Regions from separate parts of the Blautia sp. RTP21359st1_E11_RTP21359_211015 genome, predicted to be linked through region 1. Evidence: riboswitches for the same ligand, from Rfam matches in the RefSeq annotation. Region 1 holds a riboswitch; the other holds the start of a gene.
What was found. A riboswitch is a leader RNA that binds a small molecule or an ion and turns the genes downstream of it on or off. The one in region 1 is predicted to bind cobalamin.
Positions count from the first base shown of each region.

Region 2: it holds a riboswitch for cobalamin, as region 1 does, so the genes downstream of both, AB5026_RS07560 (ABC transporter permease) here and nikB (nickel ABC transporter permease) in region 1, are expected to answer to the same signal.

Region 1 covers NZ_JBDGAB010000009.1:39,634-43,918, reverse strand. The annotation lists gene AB5026_RS04995 (ABC transporter substrate-binding protein) at 1-324, opposite strand, end outside; gene nikC (nickel transporter permease) at 383-1,213, opposite strand; gene nikB (nickel ABC transporter permease) at 1,214-2,152, opposite strand; cobalamin riboswitch at 2,336-2,525, opposite strand; gene AB5026_RS04980 (M14 family metallopeptidase) at 2,810-3,769, opposite strand; gene hisIE (bifunctional phosphoribosyl-AMP cyclohydrolase/phosphoribosyl-ATP diphosphatase HisIE) at 3,941-4,285, opposite strand, start outside.
Region 2 covers NZ_JBDGAB010000015.1:68,373-72,657, forward strand. The annotation lists gene AB5026_RS07555 (MATE family efflux transporter) at 1-804, shown strand, start outside; cobalamin riboswitch at 952-1,126, shown strand; gene AB5026_RS07560 (ABC transporter permease) at 1,262-2,191, shown strand; gene nikC (nickel transporter permease) at 2,207-3,070, shown strand; gene AB5026_RS07570 (ABC transporter ATP-binding protein) at 3,051-3,842, shown strand; gene AB5026_RS07575 (ABC transporter ATP-binding protein) at 3,852-4,285, shown strand, end outside.

The DNA of each region.
Region 1 (4,285 bases):
ACCGTTGGAGAATTTTACGCCCTCACGGATCTTGAAGGTCCATGTTTTTCCATCGTCACTGTTTTCCCACTCTTCCGCAAGACATGGAACGATCTCACCGTTCTCATCGAATTTTGTGAGGCACTCGCCGATCGCATAACGGGATACAACCCAGCTGAAATACTGCTCTGTCGGCTCCAGTGTATCTGCAAAGCTTGTTACTCCGATGGTGATCTCCTTATCACTTTTTTTGTCACCTTTTGCCTGAGCCACTGTTGTCATGGAAAAAGTCATCATACATGCAAGTGTAGCAGCCAGCACTTTTTTAATTACGTTATTTCTCATTTCATCCTCCTAAAGATAATATACTGATCATATGGTGTTGGTTTGTTACAGAGTTGTTTTATTGATCCTGGCGCGGATCCAGTACATCACGGATGCTGTCTCCAAGCATGTTGAAAACAACAACACAGATCACGATAGCGATACCAGGGTAGATCATAAGCCATGGCGCCTTTGCCATGTAGGTTCTTCCTTCATTCAGCATCAGTCCCCACTCCGGTGTCGGCGCAGTTGCACCAAATCCCAGGAATGAAAGGGAAGCCAGCTCCAGCATCATAGTTCCGATATCTGCTGCCGCAGTTACCACCATCTGGGTTACCATGTTGGGAAGAATGTGTACAAGAAGAATTTTCCAGGTCTTTGTTCCGTTTACTATAGCTGCCTCTATGTAAAGACTCTTCTTGACTTTCAAGACCATACTTCGTGCAAGACGGGCATATTTTGTCCAGCTTACAGCCGCAATGGAGATAACGGCATTGACCAGGTTTGGTCCAAGCATACCGGCAATGGCAATGGCCAGTACAAGCCCAGGGAAGGAGATCATCATATCTGCAATACGCATGATCACTGCATCCACAACGCCGCCGAAATATCCGGCAATAACTCCTAAAAATGTACCGATGACAAAGATCACCGCAACCAGACATAAGGTCATGATCAGAGAGGTTCTTGTTCCGAAGATAACACGGGAAAGAAGATCTCGTCCAAGCTTATCCGTTCCGAACGGATGAGCGGAACTTGGCTCCTGCAGTGATTCGGTCATAACTGCATCCAGTGGATCATATGGTGAGAGCTGTGGCGCAAAGATCGCAATTCCGATCACCACGAGACCCAGAATGAAGAAAAGAGTGAACTGTTTATTTTCTTTGAATGTTCGTAATACCTTTTTCAATTATCTATCCTCCTTAAGTCTTGGATCGAGATAAGTATAGGACAGATCCACAAGCAGGTTGATGCACATGTACAGGATTGCGATCCAGAGTACATAGCCCTGTACAAGAGGATAGTCACGACAGGAAATTGCTTTTACTGCCATATTTCCCATTCCAGGCCAGTTGTAAATGATCTCTACAACTGCAGTACCTCCCAGAAGACTTCCAAGGGAAAGCCCCAGCAGCGTTACCAGCGGAAGCATAACATTAGGAAGAACGTGTTTCCAGAGAATGACGCTTTCCTTGATTCCACGCATTCTTGCACCTGTGACATAATCCTGATGAAGTTCCTCCAGCACTGCACTTCTTACCTGTCTGGTATATTTTGCAGACATGGCAAGTGCAAGAGTCAGCGCCGGGAGGATCATAGATTTAAAATCCGTACTGCCCCCGGCAACATTGATCCAGCGAAGCTGAACACCAAAGATGCTGAGAAGGATCAGGCCCAGCCAGAAGCTTGGAACAGATACTCCCACAAAGGTAATCCCTCTCACAAAATAATCTGGGAATTTGTTCTGATATACAGCGGCCAGGATTCCAAGCGGTATGGAAATAATGACCATCATCAGAAGTGCCAGCAACGACATCCTCAGCGTCGGCCAGAAACAGGATACCAGTTTATCTGTTACCGGCATTTTGAAAGAATAGGACTGTCCCATATCTCCTGTAACAACACCCTTCAGCCAGGAACCATACTGCACGAGAAAGGGCTGATCAAGGCCAAGCTCATGTCTTGTCTGTTCCAGAAGCTCTGGTGTAGGAAGATTACCACACTCTGTCAGCATGATCTCCGCAGGATCACCAGGTGACAGGTAGGTCAGTCCAAATGTGAAAAAGCTGATTCCAAATAATACAATGATGATCTGGAGAAATCTTTTTCCTACTTGTTTCTTTGTCACGTTTTACTCCTTTCCTCATTTGATGCGATTTTAACATTGCCGTTTTAATTTAGTTAGATAAAAGAAACTATTGGATTCTTAATATGCAGAATATGCATGGAATTTTAGAAAATTTGCACGAAAAAAGCCCGTGACGAAATACGGGCACACAAAATAAATATGCTTCCTATCTTCCGTAAGAATCATTTTAAAACAATTGCAAGCAGGTCTCCTGACTTAGGATCCTTACCCTCAGACACCTTCCCGGTCTATTTCTCACGCACTCGACCAGTGGTACTTTGTCTGAGGATTTCCCCTTACAGTGACGGGATCGTACCGGATTTACACCGGTTTCCCTATTAATCCTCTCAGAACTTACAACGGCTGATGTGAAAATCAGCAAATGCTGTCAAATTACTGAAACATTATATGATAAAACTATAGTTTATGTCTATGGAAAAATGTTATATTTTTAGAAAACTCATAAATTTTGTTAAAGATGCTTGAATTGTATATATCCCCCATGGGGGATTTGACAATTGGATTTATCTGATCTGCTAAAAAAACACGGATTTTACCTCGCTATTTTTACAAATAGAATAGCAAATGGTAAAACCCGGTTTTCTTACTGTTTCAATATGATTTCAGACAGAAGCGTTCTGAAAAGGTTGTTTACTATCAGGTCAGAGTCTCCGTGATCGCTGCATATGCGATCATTGGTCCGTCTTCAATAATGTTCAGACTGGCTGTCTGATAAAGTACGACTCCGTTTTCAGTTGCAATAGATGTGTAAAGTAAATTTCCATAGTAATCTCTCAGTTCACCCAATTCTTCTCCCTTAAAGAAGTACTCTCCAGGCTTCTTGGATGGATACCAGCATCCGGTATACGGCGCATATTCATAGACTACATTTTCAAGAAGCATCTGACGGTAATGCTTCAGACCATGACATTTCTTTCCCTGGAGATGAAAAACAAGGTGACGGACGTCTCTTTTATCCTGTTCTACTTCCTCCCAGGTCCAGTAGCTGTGTCCGCCTCTTTCGATGAGAATACTTGGAATTCCAAGAGAAGAAGCATAATTGTAGGCGCCACCTGTGGCGGTTGTGGAACGGACCACATATTTTACGCCGATATGCCGTGCCATATGTAATGATTTCTCTGCTGTCTTTTCATCTACAACCCCTACATAATAAACATAGGGATGAAGCTGTTCGAACCCATCTCCGCTATGCAGGTCGATATAATAATCTGCTATGGAAAAAAGCTTTGTTACTATAGCATAGGCAATACGATCTGCAGCTGTTCCCTCAGGATCTCCGGGGAAAACGCGGTTCAGGTTCTTGCCATCCTCATAGACCAAACTCATGGTGCGATGCTCAAAGCCACTGACATTGACCAGTGGAACGATGATCACATTTCCCTTCAGTTCTTCCGGTTGAAATTCTTTTGCAAGTTCCATTGCCGCCTGGATTCCCACATACTCCGCACTGTGTATTCCTGCTGTGATCAGTATCGTCGGTCCGTCTTTCACTCCGCATATCACAGTTGCCGGCATTGCTATGCCGTATCCTGTGATCTTAATTTTCCCCTGTGCCTTCTCTCCTTTTTCAATCACCCAGTCATCAATTTTGATCATTGGTTGTTTCCCTTTTCCTTTTTTATATTTCCGCACTTTTGACGATAAGTATATCATGCCTAACCGAAATTGTACATATTCTTTTAAGATTCCGGGAAAACAGAAAAAAGCTTTCGTAACCGTTCATTCTGATCCGACGTACAAAAGCTTTTTTCCTGAATGATATATAATTTATCTTTTTACCAATTCTTTGGTGATTTCTTCCCAGCTGACTCCTTTTTCCACCATGAGTACCATCATATGATAAAGAAAATCTGAAATTTCGTATTTAATCTCTTCTTTATCCGGATTTTTGGCTGCAATGACGATCTCTGTGCATTCTTCACCGACTTTTTTCAAAATCTTGTCGATTCCTTTATCAAAAAGATAATTGGTATAGGAACCTTCCTTTGGATGTTCTTTTCGGTCAGTGATCACATCATACACATTCTGGAACACGTGAAGAGGATTGGTATCATCGTACTCCTTTTTCATCAGCGGTTTGAAGAAACAAGTACGGTTTCCTGTATGGCAGGC
Region 2 (4,285 bases), on a different contig from region 1:
GTGGCGGTTTTTGGCTGGGGTATAGCCGGAGCAGCAGTGGCGACCGTTATCGCGCAGGGATTTTCTGCCTTGTACTGTTTGATCGTATTACGTAAAATCCCGGATATCCGCCTGGAAAAGAAGGACTTTTACAGGCAGCCCTCTATGAGCCTGCGGCTTTTGGAACTGGCGGTTCCTCTTGCGATACAGAATGTGATCATCTCCGTGGGAGGACTTGTGGTACAGTATGTGATCAATGGATTTGGTTTTCTGTTTGTGGCGGGATTTACGGCATCGAACAAGCTGTATGGGGTTTTGGAGATGGCTGCCGTTTCATATGGATATGCTATTACAACCTATGTGGGCCAGAATCTTGGTGCAAAAAAATACCAGAGGATTCGAAAAGGCGTGCGCAGCGGCACTTATATGGCAGTGCTCACTTCGGCTTTCATTTCCGGCATGATGGTACTGTTTGGACGTAATGTACTGTCCCTGTTTGTATCCGGTGAACCGGATCAGACCCGACAGGTATTGGATATAGCATATAAGTATTTGTTTATCATGGCTGTCTTTTTGTGGGTGCTGTATCTGCTGTATGTGTATCGTTCCGCTATCCAGGGCCTGGGTAATACTTTGATTCCGCTTGCCAGCGGCATTGCAGAATTTATCATGCGTGTCAGTGTTGCGCTGCTGCTGCCAAAACTGATCGGTGAAGATGGAATATACTATGCAGAGATCTGTGCATGGAGCAGTGCAGCTGTTTTATTATTCGTAAGTTATATGATCATTATACGGAAATATAAAGAAGTCACCGTTCATACATAATGTTATTTACTTAAGGGATCTATAATAATACAGGCAGAAAATATCCGGGTTTCACTATGAAATGTTCAGATATTTTATATTTGACAAAAAACTATTTATATAAAAAGAAAAGTATGATATTATAATATTTATTCATTGCAACTATGAAAATTGAATAGTCAGAAGGGTGTACAAAGTACTTAATAAGGAATCTGGTGAAATGCCAGAACAGCCACCGCTACTGTGACAGGGACGAAAACCAAAATATCACTGGAGAGATCCGGGAAGATGGTAAGTAGGAAGAACTGGAGTCAGGAGACTTGCCTTTTTGACAGAAGAATTCTGATTCGGATGGGATACAGAAGGAATAAGCTCTGCCTGAGGTGGAGGTTTGTTTTTTGTGCTGATATGATGCTGGATCATATCAGCTTTTTTTATTTTAACCGAATAAACAGATGAAAAATGAGGAGAAATGAAAATGGGAAAAGTAATTGCAAAGCGTTTTATATTTATGATTCCGGTAGTGCTGGCGGTTACATTTATTATTTTTATGCTGAGTTTTATATCGGCAGGTGATGCGGCCAGAGTGCTGGCGGAGAAAAAATATGAGCATCCGTCACCGGAGCAGGTAGAAGAAGTACGGCATGAGGAAGGACTGGATCAGCCGGTGCTGGTACAATACGGGAAATGGCTGGATCAGGCACTTCATGGCGATTTTGGAAAATCATATTCTACCAGAAAACCGGCTTTTGAGGAATTAAAAAGATATTTTCCACAGACATTTAAACTGGCAGTTACTTCGTTTTTATTGTTGATGATCGTGTCAGTCCCTCTTGGAATTTTGTCGGCAATTTATGAAAACAGAGTTCTGGATAAAGTCATTCGCATTTTGTCGTCCCTCAGTGTATCTATGCCGTCTTTCTGGATCGGTCTGATGCTGCTCTATATATTTGGAGTAAAGCTAAAAGTGATTTCCGTGATCGGAGGAGATGCCGGAGGCATCCCGATTCTTGCGGCATTTGCCATGGATATCAGTTTCTTTGGAATTATGACGAGATTGATCCGTACCAATATGATACAGGTGCTGAAGCAGGATTACATACGTGCCAGCAGAGCTAAGGGATTGTCATCTGTAAATGTAATTTTGCGTCATGGTCTGAAAAATATTCTGATTCCTGTGCTTACACGTCTGGTATCAATTGTGATCGGTTTTTTCTGTGGCTCAGCTGTGATAGAAAGTATTTTTTCAATTCAGGGAATCGGAAATCTGGCATTGAAATCCGTGATCTCAAAAGACACTCCGGTGCTACAATGTTTTATCTTTATTCTGGCTGTTGGCATTGTAGTATTAAATTTTCTTGTGGATATCGCCTATTCTGCGATTGACCGGCGAATCCAGTTAAAGTAAAGGAGAGATCATAGAATGGGAAGCAGAAGAAAGCAGAAAACAGAAAAAAGCATGATCCAGAATCTGTACTGGAAACAGGTATTCCGGTCACCGAAAACAAAAATAGGATTGATGGTGGTCATAATTTTTGCATTGGCAGCTATTTTTGCACCTGTACTGGCGCCGCATGATCCACTGCTTGTGGATGTTTCGATAAAATTAAAGAATCCGTCGGCGGCATATCCTTTAGGTACTGATCAGCTGGGACGATGTATTTTATCAAGACTTCTCTGGGGCAGCCGGTATTCACTGAGCTATAGCTTTACGGTGCTTCTGATTACTGTATGTGTCGGGGTGCCGATCGGACTGTTTGCCGGATATGTAGGTGGAAAAATCGATTCCATAATTATGAGGATCATTGATGTATTTATGGCTATGCCGGTCTTTATTGTGGCACTTGCCATTGCAGGAACCGTAGGAGCCAGCGGCGCTCATCTGATTCTGTCCTTATCGGTCGTATCCTGGGCAGAATATGCAAGGCTTGCCCGAGCATTGACACTTCAGGAAAAAAATAAAAATTATATGACCGCACTAAAAGCCGGCGGCTGCGGCCACGCAAGGATCATATTTAGGCATGTATTGAGAAATATCCTGCCATCTGTGATCGCACTGGCAACAATGGAAATCGGTTCGATCATTCTGTCAATTGCCGGTTTTTCCTTTATCGGCCTTGGTGTGCAGGCGCCGACACCGGAATGGGGGATCATGCTCAGTGACAGTAGAAGTTATATCCAGACTTATCCAAGACTGATGTTTTATCCGGGCATACTGATCATGATCATTGTTCTGGCATTTAATTATCTGGGGGAGGGAATACAGAATGGAACAGCCCAAAAATGATGTCCTAAGGGTAAAAAGACTACATGTGGAGTTTCAGACATCTCACGGAATGGTTCATGCAGTAAAAGATGTCAGCCTGGAAGTAAAACGCGGAAGGATCCATGCTCTGGTGGGAGAAAGTGGAAGCGGCAAGTCAGTTACCTCTCTGACGATCATGAATCTGCTTGCAGGAAATGGAAAGGTGATATCCGGAGATGTGACACTGAACGAAAAGAGTCTTCTGAAGTTATCAGGAAAAGAAAAACGACAGTTATACGGAGACAGGATCGGAATGATCTTTCAGGATCCGACTGCTGCTCTTGATCCACTTTTTACAGTTGAACAACTGCTTCTGGAAGGACTGAGAAAACATCGCAAAATGAGCAAAAAACAGGCAAGGGAAGTAGCGTTGGAAAGTCTGCGGATGATGAATCTGCGTGATCCGGAAGAACTGATGAAGAAAAAACCTTACGAATTGTCTGGTGGTATGTGCCAACGTGTTATGATCGCCATTGCCATGTCCATGAAACCGGATTATCTGATCGCAGATGAGCCGACGACAGCCTTGGATGTAACCGTACAGAAGCAGATCCTGGAAGAAATCTATCAGCTATCCAGGAAAGAAAATCTGGGCGTGTTATTTATTACGCATGATCTGGGTGTGGTGGCAGAGATCGCAGATGATGTTTCGATCATGAAAGACGGCGAAATAGTGGAAAACGGAACGGTTGAAGAGATCTTTTATCATCCGCAGCATTCATATACAAAAAAACTGTTGGATGCAGTTTTATAGGGGAAAAGTATGAGTACGTTACTAAAGACAGAACATTTAAAAAAATATTATGGCAAGAAAAAAATTGTGAAGGCAGTGGATGATGTAAGTCTGGAAATCCATGCAGGATCATCCATGGCCCTGATCGGTGAAAGTGGAAGTGGTAAAACTACATTCGGAAAGCTGATCGCCGGCCTGGAGAAACCTACAGATGGAAAATTCTGGTTTCAGGGACAGGAAATGCAGGATTTGTCTGAAAAGCAGTTTCGTCCATATCGCAAGAATCTTCAGATGGTCTTTCAAAGCAGCAGCGGGGTATTTGATCCCGGTTATACCATTGGAGAAAATATTCTGGAAATTTTGAAATTACATGAAAAACTGCAAGAGGGTGAGTATGAAGAGCGAGTAAAGGAGGCTTTGATCCAGACGGGGCTTGATCCGGATATCCGCAACCGTTATGTTGG